DNA from 4 places in the Desulfosporosinus acidiphilus SJ4 genome. Region 4 is predicted to be linked to each of the others. Evidence: riboswitches for the same ligand, from Rfam matches in the RefSeq annotation. Region 4 holds a riboswitch; each other region holds the start of a gene.
What was found. A riboswitch is a leader RNA that binds a small molecule or an ion and turns the genes downstream of it on or off. The one in region 4 is predicted to bind cyclic di-GMP.

Region 1 (5,292 bases), 1.8 Mb from region 4:
GAACGGTTCAAAACGGTCGACAACTGGGTTGAAGGCAAAGGGTCGTTCGGTTTATTGGTGGCTCGGCTTCTTCCTATACCAGCCTTTGCGGTGAATTATATAGCGGGAGCTATGCCCTCAATGAAGCTCTGGACCTATCTCTGGACTGCTGCGGTTTCTATGATTCCCTATTACGTAGGGACTGCTCTTGTTTTCACAGGTATTGCACGAGCGACTTGGCTTTGGCTTGTATTAGGTATATGCGCTCTAGTTTTATTCTGGGGAACGGGATATTTTCTAAACAAGAGGAAAGCTGCAATTTAAGAAGGTGTCCCATTTTTCGACAAAATAATTAATCGAGCCCCCTTAAAATTTTCCTTTGCTGCGTAAGTAATAATAGTACGTACTAAAGACAAAGAAAAGGGGAATTATAACAACATGATTAACAAACAGCAGCATATGAAAAAGAAAATGGTTTTCGCTTTGACGTTAGCATTATTAACTCTTCCTGTGGGTTCAAGCCTAACACTTGCAGATACCGTTTCTTCTTCGTCTGCAACGACAGGAACTACAACGGTCGCACCTCCTTTGAATCCGACTGTACCCACAACCGTATCTCCTGCGACTTCAGATTCTACAACATCTTCTTCCATCACGATCCCGCCCGTTGTTGACAGCAATGGCAACACCGTTGCACCTGAAAACTGGTTTACAGATCTCATAGGTAAAATTCAGCTCCTATTAACTTTTAATCCAATCAATAAGGCTTCAATTGAAGAACACCATGCTTTGGCAAAATTGGCTGAAGCTAATAAACTACTGCAGCAAGGAAAGCCGGATGCCGCTGAAGCCTCTTTGTCTCAATATACGGATAAAATTACACAAGCCCAGAATTTTATTAATCAAGTTAAAGATCCAAATTCTCAGGAAGCTAAAACTCTGGCAATAGCCTTATCTAACGTGAATACTAACAATATTAAGGTGTTAAGCGGTTTATTAGATAAGCTTCCTCCTCAAGCGGCCCAGAGGCTGGCTCTAAATATTGTAAGTTCTATGGAAAAGGCTGTTTCAAAAGCATCTTCTGCATCTAATACAACTACCACTGCACCTGCTGCTGCATCAACGTCTCAAACAACTGCTGACCCTGCTGCCGTGAATTCTAATACTACAAGTACTTCAGCGGTTACAAGCAATACCAAGGCTTTAGAAAAGCAAGCCGATACAGCTTTAGAAAACTTTAAGAAATCCCTGAAACAAAAGAAAACGCTACCTCGGGATGATCAAGACCAGGATGAGGATAATCATGGGACTCAACAAGTTCAGATTGCTCCGCAAGCTTCAGTAACCCGAGGAACCATGATGACGATAAAAGGTTCGGCAAATTCAGAGCATCGCGATGAGGCAAAGGGTAAGAACGGAAAAGAAAACCATCGGGACGATTAATCAACCACAGAGAAAGTTCCCTGAATTAGGTTGGCTCTGAGAAATTGTTCCCAAGCAATTGTCCATAAATCTCCCACACCACACTGAGGGTGCGGGAGATTTGTCGTACTATTAGAAAGTATAACCTTCGGTTGTATACTGCAAGAAGCATTAATTCGTGCGAAGACAGTGTCTTCGAGCGCCAGCTAAGTTTTCTTTACGGAATGGTTCTCGGACTTGGATAAACCATGGTATACTGGTGTCCAAGACTTAGACCTTTAAGGAGGAACACCTTTGAGCAGAGCTAAACCAAATCAGAATGACCTGCGTCGTTCCATTGGATATAATATGATCACCTTTATGAGTGTTTTCATTTTTTTGCCGATCATTTGGTTTATTCATCTGTTTTCCAACGATCCGGGTTTATATTGGCGTTGGGGCATAAGCTCGGCAGTCCTTGTCCTAATCAATGTCGTCTTCTACTATTGGGAATATCCAAAGGATTGGCTGAAGAATTTGTTCGCTCTCATTGGAATTGATCTGATCATATTGCTTTTAGAGTATTTTTGGCTGCTGCAGAGCATGGGGTAAACATAGGGGCGGATACTTAGTACTTGCCTTCCCGTGAGATTTATGATATGATACCATTCGTTATATGATTATATGACATGCGGGAGTGGCGGAACTGGCAGACGCACTGGATTTAGGTTCCAGCGGGCAACCGTGCAGGTTCAAGTCCTGTCTCCCGCACCATAATTTGTCTGTAAACCCGCATTTCATGCGGGTTTAACTTTTTTTAGAGGCTTTTTAAGCCTCATTTTTGACCAAATACATAAAAAGAAGGCATGATCAAGTTCGTTCAGGTAGTTGGTCATATTTTCATCAATTCGCTGGAGCTTCTTAGTTAAGATTTTTTTTGTTATACATTTTCTTTCGCCCATAAACCGCCCGGAATTTCGAACCATCGACGGCAATCAGCTCGCGTTCGTAGAGTTTCAGGTCGATATATACTTTGACAAACGCCTTAAAGACATATTTAATAGCCTTTGCATTATTTTTGCGAAAGTAAGGCTTATGGCACAAGGGTTTGTGGGATTTTAAATTAGAATTTGAAAGGGATTTATGGGCAAATCTAGCGAAGTTGGTTTTAGTAATCCAGCGGAGTACTGAATGAGATTTCGTTAATTTAAAAAAATAGTATCCTTCTTTTAACCGTTTGGATTTAGACGGGCTAAAAGGAGGATTTTTTGTGTCTATACGAATCAAAAACTTAATAAGGATTTTTGATGGGAAGATGTCTAATATTTTCTTAGCCATGAAGAAAGCACTGAGGCGCAAAAAAGCAACAATTAATGGTGTGGTTAATTTCGCTAATTAGTCAGGTAACTGCAACATTGATTTCAAGATTAATTTATGTTAGATCAACCATCGAAACTCCTAATTTGCAGAAATTAGCTATTCCCCTATTGATTATTCTTTGTAACTTGTTAATGCTCTAAATTTCGACAGAATATTCAATTTGCAGATGTTACAATAAGGCAGATAAGGATTTTAGACTAGCAGCAAAGGCAAACTTGGCGAAGGCCAAGGACGCAAAGCTATGGGTCTTCCAGTCATTGCTGATGATTGCCAAGCTACCGAACAGTAAGGAAATTGGCCGCTATTGTTTAAATAGTGACTATTTATATTAAGAGAAGGTGAGGAGAATATATTGAGAAAATTACTACTTGGGTTAATAGTATTATTGAGTATATTCGCATTTCCAGGTGTGACATTGGCAGATACAATGCAAACAGCGGCAAATTTGACTGACCTTCAAAGCTTAATCTATCAGGATATGGTAGACAGAGAGACTCCTTTTGAAATTAAGTATACGGGAGATGTCCAAACATTAGAAAACGGGAACCTAATGTCTACGATGAATAAAGCGTCTACTCAAGATGATTATCTTGCTCTTTCTTTCTCAGATATACAATATAACGCAAATGTCATAAGTAAATATGATACTGTTTTAACCTTCACGGTAAGCTACATTACGACAAAGGCTGAGGAGGACTTTGTTACTAGTCAAGCACAATCCATAGTATCAAGCATTATTACTCCTGGCATGACTCCTGACGAAAAGGAAAAAGCGATTCACGATTACATAACGAGTCACGTATCTTATGATTACAGTCTTCAATATCATAGCGCATATGATGCTTTAACATATGGGAGAGCTGTATGTCAAGGATATGCTATGTTAATGGAAAAAATGCTGAATGACGCAGGAATTAAAACGATAATAATTAAGGGCTATCTCAATGGTAATCAGCCGGAGGATTTTCATGCCTGGAATATGGTTCAACTTAATGGATTTTGGTATCAAGTTGATGCGACAAATGACGGTGTCCTAAATAATTTGTTTTACAATGTTACTGACATATTTTTGTCACAACATGGTTTTACTTGGGATAAAACAAAATTTCCACAAGCAGCAACTCTATATTCATCATCAGGTTCAGTCATTGGCATAGCTCTCAGCAAAACAATGGATACAATTGCAGTTGGAAGCAACGATACTTTAGTTACAACCATTACCCCCAGTAATGCGACCAATCAAGCCGTTACGTGGAAATCAAGTAATCCTTCGGTGGCAACGGTTGACCAGAACGGTAAGGTTTTAGCGATTAATGGTGGAACGGCAACAATTACTGTTACAACTCAAGACGGTAATAAATCTGCCTCTTGTCACGTTACTGTCCCTAATTCTGCGACAAACATAGCCTTGAGTCCTGCAAGCACAACCATCGATGTAGGATTTACAAAATCGTTAAGCGTTGTGTTTAGGCCGAGTGCTACAACGGACAAAAAAGTTACGTGGTCATCAGATAACACTTCTGTGGCTGCTGTAGATACTAACGGTAATGTAAAAGGCATTGCAGATGGTAGTGCTAATATTACTGCAAAAAGTGATGACGGAGGATTTGTCGCAACGTGTGCAGTAACGGTTCAAACGGGCGTTACGAAAATAGTCCTTAGTAAGACGACAGACACCATCAATGTTGGAAACAACGATACTTTGGTTGCCGCTATTACTCCCAGTAATGCGACCAGTCAAGCCGTTACCTGGAAATCAAGTAATCCTTCGGTGGCAACGGTTGACCAGAACGGTAAGGTTGTTGCTGTTAAGACGGGAACAACAGTAATTTCAGTTGCGGCTCAAGACGGCAATAAAGTTGCCTCTTGTCAAGTAACTGTTCCCAACTTAGCGTCAAGCATTGCCTTGAATCTCACAAGTACAACCATCGATGTAGGATTTACACAATCGTTAAAACGTTGTATTTACACCAAGCAATACGACGGATAAAAAGGTTACATGGTCATCGGATAATACTTCAGTGGCAACAGTAGACGCTTATGGACGGGTAAAAGGAATTGCTTTGGGTAGTGCCAATATTACTGCAAAGAGTGATGACGGAGGACTTTCCGCAACGTGTGCAATAACGGTTCAAACGGGCGTTACGAAAATAGTCCTTAGTAAGACGGCAGACACCATCAATGTTGGAAACAACGATACTTTGGTTGCCACCATTACTCCCAGTAATGCGACCAATCAAGCCGTTACCTGGAAATCAAGTAATCCTTCGGTGGCAACGGTTGACCAGAACGGTAAGGTTGTTGCTGTTAAGACGGGAACAACAGTAATTTCAGTTGCGACTCAAGACGGCAATAAAGTTGCCTCTTGTCAAGTAACTGTTCCCAACTTAGCGTCAAGCATTGCCTTGAATCTCACAAGTACAACCATCGATGTAGGATTTACACAATCGTTAAACGTTGTATTTACACCAAGCAATACGACGGATAAAAAGGTTACATGGTCATCGGATAATACTTCAGTGGCAACAGTAG
Region 2 (5,292 bases), 1.6 Mb from region 4:
ACAAGGTGCTCTCCTTCCATTTCTGGAAAACGGAGTTATCCCTCTGCTTTGGGGAGTCTTTAAAGTGATCCCCTTTCCCATGGTCTATATCCTGTTCTTGGCGGGATTTATTAGATTTTTACCTCACAGTAATAGGCAAGATTTCGCTCAATTAAAATCTGCAATTTGGCGAATTGGATTTCTTGTGGGGATTTTAGATACAGTTGTTGTTGTTATCCAGATTCTCGTCTTTGGTCCGACGGAAACCATCCGATTATTATTCGGTATTCTAGAATTAGGAAAAATGGTAGAAATAAGCAGGACGGTTGCCGGAGTCGAATCCCTATTTATGGGAGTTTGGCTTGGAGCCTTAGTTATTAAATGCAGCGCCTATTTTTTTATGACAAGTTGGGGATTAGAAACCGTCTTTAATTTGAAAGGCCTCAAATGGAGGCTCATCACAAGTGTCGTCTTTCTTACAATAGCTTTCGGGGTTCAGAAAGGATTTTATTTAAGTACTAAGCTTTCTTTTGTCGAAAGTTATTTAATTTTTCCATTTGCCCTTGTTTGGATCCCAGCACTCTGGGCAGCCTCTCATTGGAAAATCATATTCCACACGACCAATAAACCTAGTTAAATCTTGCATTAAATCTACATACTGAGTTTTATTGATTGTCCTGCCTTTATTATCAAGTAAAAGACGAACCAAAGGACGTGTCGGCATCTGCATCGGAACTGCTGCAACTACTCCAATTTCACCGGTATTGAGAGTCACCACTGAATTTTCCGGGTATAAAATTAAACTCTCTCGAAAAGCTTTCACAACTTGTGGATTATAGGCTTTATCTGCTCCTGCTATAATCATTTCCAGGGCATAATAGGGAGGTAAACCTTTTCGATAGGGCCTGTCTGCCGTTAAAGCTTCGAATACATCCGTAACAGCGACAATTTGTGCATCCAGATGAATTTTTTGCTTATTCAATCCAAAAGGGTACCCAGTCCCATTCCAACGTTCATGATGTTTAATCACCGTATCCATTATGCTTGTCAATAAGTTGCAATTCTCCAGCATTTCTGCTCCAAGCTGAGGATGACGTCTCATAATAGCTAATTCGTTCTCGGTTAAATTACCCGGTTTATTCAATATTTCCTTGGGAATATTCAATTTGCCTAAATCATGCAGGAGGGCACCCAAGGTTAAATGCTTAAGTTTTGTCTCAGGGTACCTTAAACGCATACCTGTCATGGTTGCCAAAATAGCTACGTTCAAACTATGCACGAATGTACCGTAATCATAGTTTCTAAACTGTTCAAGGTCCAAGGGTACAACATCTAAGTTCAAATAAACATTGAGTGGTTTTAGTTGTTCAACGATTGTTTCCACGAGAACGATGGTTTTTTCTATTTGTTCGGCAGTAATCAGTTTTGCTTCATGAAAAATATTCCATAAGGAACCAACTAAACCTTCATAGACATCTTTGGGGAATGGTTTCCCACTGTTTCTAGAGGGATATTCATCATCCTCTTGTTTATCCCAAATATAAACTTTTCTCTTCCTTAAAAGATCTCCTATACCTTCTGTCACTGGCTGTCCTTTATGAAGTAATAATACACCGGCTTTATCAAATAGATCTGCACTTGCAGGCATTCCTACCGTAAGATTTAATTGTGCAGGTTTTAATAACCAATTCAAAGAGTTTCCCCCTCCCTCCGTCTCTTTGCTCTCTATATGTAAATTCCCTTTGAGAAACATTAAATGTAGTGTCTCTTAAACTCTTGTTGTTTTGTTTTACCTGTTAATGTTGGTTCTTAACCATAAAAAAAATAAAGCACCGAACTCAACGATCGGCGACACAATTTTATATGGTAACCCGGCTATCTTATCAAGAATCTAAGACCCGTGGCTTTGCGTCCTCAGCTCTCACTGAGTTTGCCTTTAGCACTGAAGTTTAATTAACTTTTATTCCTACTAATGTTTAAGGGATTAATCTCCACTGAAAGGTAGTATATTATACAATATTCTAAAGAACAACATTTTTTGCCCATTATAACAAATTTTTATCCTTTTATTACAATACTACTAATTCTGGAACACTTTACAAACTTTTTTGACATTTAAGTACTGTATATCACTTATTATTCGTCGTCTAAAATACTTTTTACCAATAAAAACTTATGTAAAAACGATGCCCAAATGAAAAAGTTATGATTACCCATTTGTCGAATCCTTACTCTTCCTGTAAAATTAAACTGTTCACATTAAATATTATTAAGGAGGTTATTTTATGTCTGGGACTCCGTCCACTTCCCCGTCTCGCAAGGTTCCTATGTTTCCCATCAGAGGAATATTATTCTTAGTCATTGTTTTGTTAGTCTGCGTGCTAGCTTATGGTCGGTTTACTGGTGCTCTCCCTTCCATGGAAGCGAAAGTGACATCAACGTCTTCATCGTTACCCGGCCACTTTTCGGTAACATTTCCCACGCAGGGTGAATCAGCTGTTGGTACAGAAAATTTAGGTGTTGTCGCTTCAACTTCTAACCAAAGTCCTGTTCCTATTGCTAGTGTAACAAAAATAATGACTGCCTATTTGGTCTTAAAAACTCATCCATTGCAGCCTGGTGAAAACGGTCCCACATTAACCATGACTGCTCAGGATGTCGCAAGCTACCAAAGCGATTTAAGTAATGGCTATTCCGTCTTAAAGGTTGCAGAAGGAGAAACTCTTACTGAAAAACAGCTTCTTGAAGGTCTATTACTTCCGTCAGGAGACAATGTGGCAGATACCTTAGGGCGCTGGGTATCAGGATCTAACGAGAATTTTGTTGCCAAGATGAACGAAACTGCCAAATCCCTTGGTATGACTAAAACTCACTATGCGGATGCCAGTGGTGTCAGTGAAACTACTGTCAGCAATGCTGTTGATCAAATAAAAATTGCTCAAGCTGCAATGCAGGATCCTGTTTTTCGTCAAATTGTTGCTATGCCGCAAGTGACCCTGCCCGTAGCCGGAACTGTCTATAATGTAAATGGTATGCTCGGAAAGCACGCAATTGTTGGTATAAAAACAGGTTCTACATCAGCTGCAGGGGGCTGCTTCATCTCTGCAACACCTGTTCAAGCGGGCGATGAAACTCATTACATTATTGGTGCTGTGTTAGGTCAAGTTACACAACAATCTCTCCAAAGTGCTCTTGAGGCTAATGTCAACATACAGGATCAGGTTCGATCTCAATTTAAGCTATATACTCTCGATCAGCCCACCTCAGGTTATGGCGAACTAACCACTGCATGGCAAAACAACAGTCCGTTAAAAGCTACAGAACCCGTTAAAGTATTTGGCTATCCTGGAATGAAAATTAACTATTCCATAAATCTGAAAAATACAGAACTTCCTTTGCCAGCAAACACGAACATCGCCACTCTAAAAATCCAAACCGGCCAAGGGGTTCAATCTGTTCCGCTTCAGAATACTCAAGCCATCAACCAACCTGGATTACTATGGAAACTGATTCGTTTCTAAGAATTCCCAAGTCTAATAAATCGTGCTGCTTTATAAAATAAATATCGAAACATAAAATAGCCCTCTGCCTGAAACAGTCATGAGACATTTCAAACAGGGGGCTATTTTATTTATGCCCTTCTAAGACCTTTACTCTAAGTATGGGGACTCCGATTTCTATTAAAGCTAGAAACGTGTCGCTTATTGGTAAATATAATTGTTGACGATAAAACGTACAATGTCTCCGCGGCTAATAATACCAACAAGTTTCTCCTCAGACACAACAGGAACTTTTTTGATTTTCTTGTTGCCTAGAATCTTAGCCACTTGATCAAGATCTTCGTTTACATCCACCGTTATCACTCGTTTAGTCGCTATTTCCATGACATTACGATTCATGAGGTTTTTTATTTTCTCATCAAAGGGTTCAGTATCAACCCATGAAGCAGAGTTAAAAGCATCGATAAAGAAAATCTTCGGATCTTGATAACCTATATTCTTCATAATATCACCATCACTGACAAAACCTACCGGTTCATTTTTAGCATTAATAAACAAATTTTCCGCCATCTTTTTGAACCATCAAGCATCAATTAAATATTATCAGTGAGGTAAGCTCCTTGATAAATAAATTCAGACTGCCAGCAAATACTGACAGTCTTCCAGGGGCTTTAGAATTCACATACAACCCTCTAATTTCTAAAAGATTACTCCCAGGGCAATCAAAATAAGAACCGCAATGGCAATGATTCCTGCACCTATGCAGCTGCCGCCGTATCCGTAGCCGCCGCCAAAACCGCCGAAGCCTCCATATCCGTACATAGTTTATTCTCCTTTTTCTTTATAATTTCTTAGAAAACGATACCCATAGCAATTAAAAGCAAAATAATAACTACAACAATCCCGATGCCTGCTCCCCAACCATAACCTACTCCACCGCCAGCTGCTCCAAATGCCATACTCTTTTCCTCCTTTCATGCAAGCCTAGTACAAAATATGCATTATATCCATATATTTCCACTTGATTAAAAAATATTTCATTCTCATTGCTTACTCCTTCCAATCCCTGTCCTTTATGAAGCTAAAATGATTTATTAACATAATTAACGGGATATTGATAATCCTATACCCTCTTAAGGAGGTATGGTCTTAAAACGAATCCTAAGAACCCTAAAAGGTTTAAGTTGGGGGTTGTGATTAAACTGTTGGCTAAATTTGTGTTTATTAATTTAACCAACAAATCCAGCTTATGATTATCCAGTTGTTCCACGGCACGACGTAACGCTAAAGAATTCTTGTAGCTTTGCCGCAAAGGTTTTGTTAATTCAAAGTAATTACCTAAGCCACATAGGTCTTGCGCCGCATAGATGCCTGTCAATATTGCAGCAAGCTGTCCAAAACCGTAGGCAGGCATAATTGCGCCAAAACAATTGCCGGTAAAAAAGGTATTTGCCAGACGAGGGGCGGAACAAATTCCGATGATATAGCGAGTTACTTCAAATTGATCGGTTATTCGCAGTTCTTGTTCTATTTCTTTACATACTCGGTGATAAAATTTATTCCATAAGGACTTTATGTCAAACTTTTGATTATGAGGGTAGTCGGGATATCCTAGGGCAATCGTGGCTTCTTTTTCGGAAAAAGGAAGCAAATAGGCGTAACCTTGGGGAGCAATAGTATTGTCGAGCCAGATTCCAACATGACGCTTATCAAAAGTTCCTTCTACCGTTGCACCCTTAAGGGTGACAGTAAGATCCTGTGTGAAATCCTGTATTTTAGCGGTATAAGCAGCATCTCCGGTTGCAACGATAAC
Region 3 (5,292 bases), 1.6 Mb from region 4:
TATCCATACTTATAACCTGGATTTTCTGAAACGTTTGCTCCAGGTCTGCTTGATTAAGTCCTAAGTCAGCAGTGGCTTTAAGCATTTCTTCAATTTCTTGCATTGTCGGTTTTTTGAGGTGCATCTGTCCGCAGGTAATAGACCCATAGAACTGATCATCCACCATAATCGGTACGGACATGAGCATAACACCGGCATGGCACTTTCCAATACAGGAGTTACCCTGTTCAATGCTCTTAAACCCTAGCTGGGCATTGGAATCAATACATCTGTTTAATCCAGCCTCAGTAGAGCGGATGCTGCGACAAAATCCATAAAAGTAATCATGCTGTACTACAGGAAAACCCATGGCATCATTAATATCAATGGTGATATCAGTGGCTTTGGTAAATGTTTCAATGATTCGAACCAGCTTGTCTTCTTCAATGAGTTGAAAAAGACTCTTTGGTTTATGGTCCATATGTTCCTCTCCTGCCAAGTTCTTATGTAGTTATCGATAACGTCATTTTTGACTGTATATAATCCCTTTTTAATTATAGACTTAACCACCCGTTTTTCGCCACTCAAATTTGAGTTGAATTACATGTCAATTTTTGGTGCATAGAGGCAGAGATGACATAAGAAAACTTACTCTGGCCAAATTTTAACGAATCGCTAAAACGACCTTTATTCACAGTGAATGAAGGTCGTTCTTGGCAATTTTCTATTTTTATTTATGACTAAATTGTGACATCGCTTCCGTAGTAGGCGGCTTTGTATAGTTCCATGATGTCTTCTACGGTTGGTTTTCTTGGATTGGTTCCGGTGCAGGGATCATTTAATGCAGCTTCTGAAGTTGCTTTGAGCTCCGCTAAAAAGCTCTCTTCGGATAATCCGGCTTCTTTGAGGGTTAATGGAATGCCAAAAGACTTATTCATATCTCTGACCTTTTCAACTAAAGCCTTAACCAAGTCCTCATCAATATTACCCGCTAGTCCTAATGTTCTAGCTATTTTTGCGTAGCGAGCCCCTGCCGTTTTAGCGTTATATTGAATTACGGCCGGCATAAGCAGGGCATTACAACGCCCATGAGTAAGCGGAACTTTCGTGTTACATTTATGAGACATGCTATGCACGAGACCCAAAATGGCATTGCTAAATGCTATACCAGCAAAGTTCTGGGCAATATGCATTTTAGTTCTTGCTTCAATGTCTTCACCGTCAGCGAATGCTTTTGGAAGCCATTCAGAAATCATTTTAATTGATTCTAAGGAAAAAGTATCTGTATACTCGTTGGCCATGGTAGAAACATAGGCTTCAAAGGAATGAGATAAAGCGTCCATCCCTGTATCAGCAGTCACGTTGGGAGGCATGGTCTTACAAATTTCTGGGTCAACAATGGCTATATCCGGAGTTATTTCATAAGAGGCTAATGGATATTTGATACCCGTTTGATTATCAGTAATGACGGCGACACAAGTTACCTCTGTGCCGGTACCACTCGTTGAGGGAATCGCAACAAATTTAGCTTTCTTGCGTAGTTCTGGAATCGTAAATGGATCTTTAATATCATTAAACGAAAGATTCGGGTATTCATAAAAAACCCACATTGTTTTAGCTGCATCAATAGCAGAGCAGCCACCAAGACCAATGATTAAATCAGGGGCGAACTCTTTCATTTTTTCTACCCCGCGATATACAGTGGCAATCGAAGGGTCTCCTTCAACTCCGTCAAAAACGGTAGATTCGATACCAACTTCTTCTAGATAACTGATCACTTTGTCCAGTACACCATTGGTCTTCATCGAGCCTTTGCCTGTTGAGATAAATGCCCTAGACCCTTTTAATTGTTTTACATACTCAATAGTACCCGTACCAAAGACCACGTCTCTCGGTACCCTAAACCACTGCAGAGCCATCTAATATATTCCTCCCTTTAAACGTAATATCTTTATGATGATTACCGCTTAAATACTATTTTCATTTGGAATTAATTATTCACGCTAGGACTAGCTTGGCTCAAATAAACAGTTCAAGGAGGTATGCTCAATGGTTTGACATGAGTATATAAACAACTAAAAGAGGTTCTTTCCATAGAAGGTAGTCTATCACAATCAGGCGTATCATCGGTGACGTATTAAAAATCTGCTAAACCTATTTTTGTATATCAAAAGATTATCTTTATGGATTCTTAGCATCTGGAAACCGACCGCTGTTCCGATTACATTTTCAACCATATCCAACAAGGAACGTATAATGCTATCTCCTACTATAATTACATCATATAGTTCCTTGCTTAATCCTAAAAGAATAGTTATTGAGACGGCTTGCAAGGTGCTAAGCTTAAGTACTTTAAAACAACAAGCTAACACGATGATTGGCCCGATTAAGTGTAATAGTTTATGAACGGGCATATATTTCCTCCCTTTTTAGAGATATCTATGCTATCATCATTGCCTAATAGTCATTAAAACAAACCTAAAGAGTTGTCCCGCAAAAAGACGTTACTAGATCTACGATCAGCACGATATCCCCAAAAAAAGAAAGACCCTTAAAAGGGCCCTTCTGCCATAAGCAGCTATAAAAATGCAATCAATCTGAAGTCGGATCGTTGAAGATCTTATGTTCCAGAATATCTCCTATTTTTTTCGCAATTGCTTTTGTCTCCGGTATGAAAGTTCCTGCCTTAATAGTCTTACCTAGAGGGGCTGCGGTTTTCTTATTTATGTTAGTCATGATAAAGCCCTCCTTTTCAAATTGAATAGCAGGATGGCTCAGTCCATCCTGCTAAACTTAAGTTTTTATTTAGGTTGAGGTGGTCTGACTTGAGGAGTTGGAGTGCCTTTTCGGGGAGAAGATGGGGGATTTCCTTGAGCATTCATATTGCAGTATTCTCCTTTTTGATAATCTTCAGCATTAGTCTTTGCAATATCTAATTTTCTAAACGTGGTTGGGAGTTTGCCCTAAAGAATTAGGAAAAAAGAAGCAATAATGTGCTTTTGGCACGTCGTTTCGTGCTGATTGACACTAGTATAAGTTACCAAGTTAGAATAATATAAAATTGAGAAGCTAATTGCTTAAGTTAAAAGATCAAAGGAGTTAAGAGAGTGCTGCAAATTACGGATCATCAGGTTAAAAACTACTCGGAAATTTTAGTTAACCAAGCATTAGAAGAATACCTTCGTGATAATGTTATAGTCTGTACTTGTCAACGCTGTCTTGCAGATATTATGGCACTTGCTTTAAATTGTTTACCAGCTCGGTATTATGTTACTTCACTTGGCGAAGTAATTATAAAATCACAATCAGAAGACCTCGCAGAACAAGTGCGTCTTATGTCAATTGTTGCTCATGCAGTGCAACAAGTTGGCGCAAAGCCTTCACATGAACTTAGCAAGCCTATAACCGAGACAGAGGAAGTTAAAAAGCAAAGCCAAAGCGCTCGTTAAATGAGGGCTTTGGCTTGAAGAATATCACTGCAGCTGCTCTTCGGATAACAGGTTATCTACAACAATACCGAGCTTTTCTAAATCAAAGGGCTTAGTCATTACAAAATCGATATTGCCATTGTGAATTAACTCGTTAATTTCTTTTTGATCTGCATAGGCTGATATTAAAATGATTCGAGTGTTGGGATTGTAACCAAGTAATCTCTCCCGAAGTTCTAATCCATTGATGCCTGGCATTTTAATATCTGATATTATGAGATCTGGTGACTGGGTTTTAGCCAATGATAATGCTTCAATCCCTGTAGTGGCAGTGCTTACAACATACCCTTTCGAAGAAAAAAGAGCTTTTAAGAGACTGCGAATTCCCAGATTATCATCAACAATTAGCAAAGAACCTTGATTCAAGCCAATCCATCTCTCTTTCAATAATTTGTTTAAAGATTTTGATAAATCAACCGATATTAAGGTATGCCATCTCGAGGCAAACAATTTCACGCAAACAAAAAGAAAGCAACAAAATAGCTGCTCACATTTAATAGTTTGCAGCCAGGCTGTCATATTCCATGGGAAGTTAGACCCTATAGCTTTGCGTCTTGTTCTTTCGAACAATTTGCCCTAGATAATATTTTGTTGTTAGTATGCTAGTATTTAGTATTTTCTTCCTGTATTGTAATCAAATTTAATACAAATTACAATAATAACTTTTCGGAGTAGATTGAGGAGTTCCTATGACTGAGATTGGAAAAGTCTTGCGGAAACGATATATTATTGGCCTTTCCCTCATTGCCTTTTTAGTATTGCTGGGCCAGTGTGTTATTCAATACACTATCCAGCAGGAATCGGGATATTCTATGGTTATTAATATTGCCGGAAGACAGAGGATGTTAAGCCAGCGTATTACAAAGTGTGCTTTGGGGTATGAACTGGACCATAATGCTTCCGATAGAACTCATTACCTCGAGGAGCTTAAGGAATCGGTAGACGAATGGGAATCTTCTCGCGACAAACTATTATATGGAGATCAAGTCACCGGACTTTCGGGTCAGAATAGCGCTGCAATCATATCACTCTATGCAAAGTTAGATCCATATTATCAGAAGATCTTAACTGCCGCCCAAGACATTATTGTGGGCGGGAATACAAAGGAACCGCTCTCTGACAATAATCTTGCAACAATCCAAGCTAATGAAGAATCATTCCTCAAGGTAATGGATGCCATAGTTTTTCAGTATACGACAGAAGCTAATAACAAGATTTCTGTCATCCGAACTACAGGAGTTGCTTTGATGCTGCTCACCTTTATCGTTCTGATGTTGGAAGTCCGGTTCATCTTTAGGCCGGCGGAACGTATTATTGACGATTCATTTAATAGTATCAGTGATAATAATGAAAATATTGAAAAACTATTTGAACTGGCACCTGCGGCACTTTTTTTAATGCGCTTGCCTGACCTTAAAGTTTTGCGGATGAACAGTCTTGCTGAACAATTTACCGGGACTTCATTTGAAAGTAATGAATCGGACTCACTCTTAAAGTATTTGGAGGAAAACTTAGAAAATGACAGTAACTTGGTTGAAAAAATGGTTGAGGGCATCGCTTTCGCCGATGAGGAAGCTGTTTTTAAAACAGAGGATTCAGTAAAGGCGGTATTAGTTTCCGCCAGCACTTTTCATTACGAGAATAATCCCGCTATGATTCTCAGTATGATGGATATTTCCAGGCGGAAAAATGCGGAGGAAATTCTTAAAAAGTACGCATCGACAGATGAATTAACCGGACTATTGAATCGGCGTTCCGGTAAGATCATTTTGGATAATGCAATTGAAAGAGCTAAAGCAGAAAACACCGACCTGGCGGTTTCGTT
Region 4 (5,292 bases):
TTATGGGATGACTTTCAGCACAAAAACGATTAAATGTTATTATCGTTTCATGAATATAATAAGATGACAGATATTGTCGGATACATTGATTCTAATCATTACCCTGAATATAATATCAATTGCGTTAAGATAATGTCTAAACCAACCATTGGGAGTGAGACGATGAATGAGTGCTGTAGAAATACTGAATTCTATTGAGATTTTACGAGGAAAATTAAATACTTTAGGGTCAATTAAGTCACTTGTAGACCCTGAAGTTGTTCAACTTAGCCAGAGGCTCGATTTATTATTAAATGTATACTATAGCATGAGAGATGTTGCTTAAGTTGAGAATAGTTATATAAAAGCATGCTCTCACTTTCGGTGGGGGCATAGTCCATTTCTGAAATAAAGTATGAAGCAGTTTCATAAGGGCAGATATGCTTTTAACTTTTTGAACGAGTTTTAATGTATATCCACGTAACAGTTATATGCCAAAAAAGATAAATAATTGAGGGGACAATAAAAGTTCCCCAGTTCCACTTAAAGATTCCAAGGTTCTGTAGGATGTTTGAAAAGAGGACACTGAAAAAGGCTGCTGTAATTGGAAAAATATCAATCCATGGTTTTTCTCTAGGTAATAAATATAAATACAAAACGTAATATATGGCCCAAGCAATTAGAGGAAAGATAGGGATTCCTTTGAAAGCAAAAGGGCCAAAATTGATGTAACCACCTAAGCCTATTATCTTTGTAAACAGGATAATCATCACGGCATCGGGGATAGTGCCAAAAACAATGCCAAAACGTATTAGATAACGTATTTCCTGTCTAGGAACAATCGAATAGGTAAGTATAAATATAACAATTGTATAAATCGGATATACAAAGTATGTAGGCATATGTTGTTGTTTCCTTTCAGTACTATAGTAAATGCATCTTTTTATCAATAAGCTTTAAAGTCAAGGCAACCATCAACCCGTATATTAGAGCTGTAGATAGTGTTGCATATGCGACGTTCAAAGGCATTTTCCGAAATAGAGGAAGATTAAGTAATGTTCCAAATGTGTTAAGTAATAACCAAATTACTAAACTATAACCTAATCCTTTGATATATAAATAATTACTGGATGTAAACTTTATCAGGTAAGCAAATATTACCCCAAGGATCATACATACTGCTACATGGCTAATTATTGAAAGGATTAGACCAAAGAATCCTTCATTGGAATAAACTTGATACGTAAGTATAATTGTCGCGTAATCGTTAAAAGTTCTATCGGTCCATCCTAATGATTTATAGATAATCCCCACAATGTCACAGGTAACGCTTGCCACAAGCCCCGCGATACCTCCTGCAATAAATCTGTCTTTTGGCATTTAGAAATATCACCTCCTTTTAACACGATCGATTAATATAATGTGCATCGATCTATATTTTTATATGCAAATCCTAATGTAGCTAATGTGAGAATTCAAAAAAGCCGCTTAATAGAATTTAATGATTATTTACCATATTTTGGGATACTATTTTATTGAAAGTCTTTACCATGATCTCTAAATTACAATTAATATTAGTTGTTTTTTAATATACAGAAGCTTGAATGCATAACATGTGGTTCATTTTCTATGTGCCTTAAAACTTATAATTTTGAAAAATCCATTCTTGGAGAGGATAGTAATGAAGGAAAACAAAAGCATAAGGGGCTAGGCCCAAAATGTTGGTCGAACCTGACTTTGATAAAATCGTTTGCCGAACAAGAGAATGACTTGGCCATAATCTCGGGGTAGAAATACATATGGACGCACCTGAGTGAATAATCTTACTTCGTGATGCCGATAAATGCGAAATTATGTTGGAAAATGAATATTTCTAATAGTTGGACAAATTAATACAAAAGTAAGGTAAAAAATTACAATTTGTGTCCTTGTTTTCTATTGGAACTAATAGACTGGTTGCATTTGGTAATCTATATTTTAACTACTCATTAGAAAGGTATAGTACATCTTAAATAATTGTTCTTCAATAGACATGAGGTCAATAGAAGGTCCTTGGCTTAAACCATTGAACATTGTTACATAGACTTTGGCGGCTTTTATTGAGTTAAGATTATTATTGAATAACCCCTTGCTCATTCCGGCCTCTATGAGGTCAACAATTTTATTGATTCTGAAGTCAATAAAGTTGTTATAAGCTTTTTCAATTCGTTTATTATTCAGAGCAAAACTTCTAGCTAGACTAGTTAATATAGAAGTAGGGCTATTTGAATACCTGCAATTGTATCTGATGTATTCTCTCAGAATATGTATTGGGTTGTTGCTGTATTTTTCGATAATCTCCTTTGTAAACGCCATTCTCTTTTCTAATTCATATAAAATGCAGTTTTCAAGAAGATCTTCTTTACTTTCGAAATAGGCATATATGCTGGTTCTTTTGATACCAACAGATGTAGCTATCGTTTCCATATCGGTATTTATATATCCATTTTGAGAGAAGAGAACTAATGCCTTTAGAATTAGTTCGTTTCTGATATTGGACGGAAATTCATAACGATTGGTGATTTCCTTAAGTTCGTTGATTAAATCTTCTTTAGAGGTAAATGATTCATAAAATGTTCTCCTGCTGATTTCACATTTACTTACGATTCTTGAAATGGTTAAGAATTTGATTCCTTCAGTATCAATTATGTCTTTCGCAATCTTTAAAATTCTTTCGTGTATTTCGGCACTAATATGAAACACTTCTTTCTTATTCGTCATATTTATCTTTTTATTGACAATATACTATTTTGGTACTAGAATCAACTCAAAGTCAACTTAGTACCGTAAGTGTAAAGTATACTCTGTTCTATATCAAGTGATAATGAGCTAGTTAGAATTTAAAATAATGGTATTTCAACCCAATAATTGCTTAATGCCATCTAATAAAATGACAAAGGCAAACTTTGTGTAAACCAGGAGGCAAAGCCACGGGTCTTCTATTGAATTGAAGATAGCTGAGTTACCTGTAATATAGTTTATGTGATGTTTTTGCTGTCAAGCTTTTTTGGTTTGGCGACTTTTATATTAAGGAATAGAGTTATAAGGAGGTGATAAAGATGGGCTCTGTACAATTGGTTGTATTTAAACTTGGTGAAGAAGAATATGGCATTGAAATAGGTCACACACAAGAAATTATCCGTATTCCTAAGCAGATCACTATAATTCCTGATATGCCTTCCTACGTAGAAGGTGTATTCGATTTAAGAGGTAAAGTGGTCCCAATCATCGATTTGAAAATGAGGTTTGGGTTTACACATACAGAAAGAAGTACCGATAGCCGTCTTCTCGTCCTTGATTTAGAGAATTCATTGATAGGAATTATTGTCGATGATGTCTCAGAAGTTATAAAAATAGAGGATGAAACCATTGAAAAACTTAGTTCTGAGTTATTGAGTCTTGGCGGTAATCGTATTCAAGGAATAGCTCGTATTGATGACCGATTAATCCTTTTATTGGATGGCCTAAAATTTAAAACAGAGGTACTAACAAATAGCAACGAATAGGGGTAAAAAATTATGATAGCGTTAGCAGGTATTGAGTCGTGTAAGACTTTAGCTGAATTTTTGGTTAATTTAATACCCGGTGGGGTTGTGTTTGGCTTGGTAGAGAAGGACACCTTTGTATGGGTAAAAGCATCTGATTCGTTCGCAATGGACATCTTTACAGTTGGAAACAAGCTCAATGACGATACAACTACAATGCAAGCGATACATGAAAAAAAGGTATTAACGCAAAATATTCCTCGAACAGTCTACGGAAAACGAGTATCCATTGTATCAATTCCAGTAATTGATGACAATGGCGATACTGTAGGGGCTTTTTCAATTGCTTTCCCTAAACTCCATCCCGTTGCAGCAGCTTTCAACGATTTTGCTCCAATCTTAGCAGAAATGTTCCATGAAGGAGCATTTTTATATATGTCAGATCTAACAAAGTTTGCCTATACTCAACCTTCCCGGAAATTTGATATGCCGACAATTACAGTTGGAAAGGATTTAAGCGAAGCAGATGTAGCTTATCGAGTTATTAAGTCAAAACAACCAATAATCGAAGACGTTGATGCTTCAAGGGTTGGTGTTCCGCTTAATGTAGCCAATTATCCATTGGTTGAGGATGGGGATATTGTAGCCACAATAGGGATTGTTACACCAAAGAAAACAGCTGGAACATTACGTGAAATGTCTGAGAACCTCGAAAACAGTTTAACTGGTATTGCTGCTGCTATAGAAGAACTATCGGCGTCGGCTATGGAAATTCATTCAAATGAGGAAGATCTTAACTCGGATATTAAAGAGATTATTAATGTGTCAGAAAAAATAAATGAAGTATCCGACTTTATAAAAGAAATTGCGGATGAAACAAAGATGTTGGGTTTAAATGCTGCTATTGAAGCAGCAAGAGCAGGTGATGCAGGTCGGGGTTTCGGAGTAGTGGCAGAAGAAATAAGGAAGCTTTCGGCACAATCAAAAAGTACGGTTCCAAAGATTAAGCAACTAACAGATACAATCAAACAGAAAGTCGAAGAGGCTAGCGAGAAAAGCAATAGGTCATTAGATGCTAGCCAAGGACAAGCGGCTGCCTCGGAAGAGATTACAGCGAGTATCGAAGAAATAACGTCTATGTCAGGAGAACTAAATACCATAGCTAAAACTCTATAGTATTATTTGTGTCGATATTATCTTCAATAGGAAATAATCGGTATGGAAATCATTTGTGAATTATCTAAATAACATTTATTGTAACTTATAAATAAGCAAATGAAAAGAAACCTAAATGAAAACTATTTTATACTTAAAACATTCCAGTCAAGAATGAAAAGTTCCCTCCCGAACCTCGGGGGGGGCTTTTTTGAATAATCCAAGCCCGATATGAGTTTTTCCTTTCAGTAGTATTAAAATAGAGTGGCACGGTTAAAAGCCACCCACAGCAAGGGCGGTGAGTATTCTTGCGGCATCCGGCCACTGTTCTTGTAACATCCAGCCAATAAACCGGCACCTCGATATTGAACTCCTGTACAATGTGTTTTAGCACGTTTACGGGAGGAAGAAAATGAGGTGTGAAGGACCAGTGAAAGTTCTAGAAATCTTAAGACTAATAGAAGATGGCTATTCTCAAAGAGAAATCGCTCAAAGTGTTAAATGTGATAAATCCACGGTTGGAGAAATTCAGAAACGCTGCCGAAATTGTAAACTTCGATACGATGTGGCTGAAAAAATGACCAATGATGAAATCAAGCTCTTACTCTATCCAGACAGTTATGGCCATTCCCTT

Region 1: it holds a riboswitch for cyclic di-GMP, as region 4 does, so the genes downstream of both, DESACI_RS23275 (Ig-like domain-containing protein) here and DESACI_RS06105 (chemotaxis protein CheW) in region 4, are expected to answer to the same signal.
Region 2: it holds a riboswitch for cyclic di-GMP, as region 4 does, so the genes downstream of both, DESACI_RS13625 (HD-GYP domain-containing protein) here and DESACI_RS06105 (chemotaxis protein CheW) in region 4, are expected to answer to the same signal.
Region 3: it holds a riboswitch for cyclic di-GMP, as region 4 does, so the genes downstream of both, DESACI_RS21580 (response regulator) here and DESACI_RS06105 (chemotaxis protein CheW) in region 4, are expected to answer to the same signal.

What each region holds. Positions count from the first base shown of each region.
Region 1 is NC_018068.1:4,496,902-4,502,193, reverse strand. It holds gene DESACI_RS20725 (TVP38/TMEM64 family protein) at 1-303, shown strand, start outside; gene DESACI_RS20720 (DUF5667 domain-containing protein) at 418-1,422, shown strand; gene DESACI_RS20715 (hypothetical protein) at 1,696-1,992, shown strand; tRNA gene DESACI_RS20710 (tRNA-Leu) at 2,072-2,154, shown strand; gene DESACI_RS25605 (hypothetical protein) at 2,651-2,779, shown strand; cyclic di-GMP riboswitch class I at 2,959-3,043, shown strand; gene DESACI_RS23275 (Ig-like domain-containing protein) at 3,146-4,750, shown strand; gene DESACI_RS20700 (Ig-like domain-containing protein) at 4,782-5,292, shown strand, end outside.
Region 2 is NC_018068.1:2,997,774-3,003,065, forward strand. It holds gene DESACI_RS13620 (GerAB/ArcD/ProY family transporter) at 1-616, shown strand, start outside; gene DESACI_RS13625 (HD-GYP domain-containing protein) at 524-1,672, opposite strand; cyclic di-GMP riboswitch class I at 1,842-1,924, opposite strand; gene DESACI_RS13630 (D-alanyl-D-alanine carboxypeptidase family protein) at 2,265-3,500, shown strand; gene DESACI_RS13635 (CBS domain-containing protein) at 3,681-4,049, opposite strand; gene DESACI_RS25540 (hypothetical protein) at 4,179-4,301, opposite strand; gene DESACI_RS13650 (NAD(P)/FAD-dependent oxidoreductase) at 4,603-5,292, opposite strand, start outside.
Region 3 is NC_018068.1:4,717,658-4,722,949, reverse strand. It holds gene DESACI_RS21600 (sensor histidine kinase) at 1-460, opposite strand, end outside; gene DESACI_RS21595 (iron-containing alcohol dehydrogenase) at 720-1,898, opposite strand; gene DESACI_RS24660 (hypothetical protein) at 2,572-2,715, opposite strand; gene DESACI_RS21585 (late competence development ComFB family protein) at 3,087-3,428, shown strand; gene DESACI_RS21580 (response regulator) at 3,453-3,854, opposite strand; cyclic di-GMP riboswitch class I at 3,967-4,053, opposite strand; gene DESACI_RS21575 (diguanylate cyclase domain-containing protein) at 4,157-5,292, shown strand, end outside.
Region 4 is NC_018068.1:1,350,703-1,355,994, forward strand. It holds gene DESACI_RS23480 (aspartyl-phosphate phosphatase Spo0E family protein) at 167-325, shown strand; gene DESACI_RS06095 (hypothetical protein) at 904-1,359, opposite strand; gene DESACI_RS22980 (TetR/AcrR family transcriptional regulator) at 1,957-2,739, opposite strand; cyclic di-GMP riboswitch class I at 2,907-2,988, shown strand; gene DESACI_RS06105 (chemotaxis protein CheW) at 3,078-3,524, shown strand; gene DESACI_RS06110 (methyl-accepting chemotaxis protein) at 3,537-4,679, shown strand; gene istA (IS21 family transposase) at 5,071-5,292, shown strand, end outside.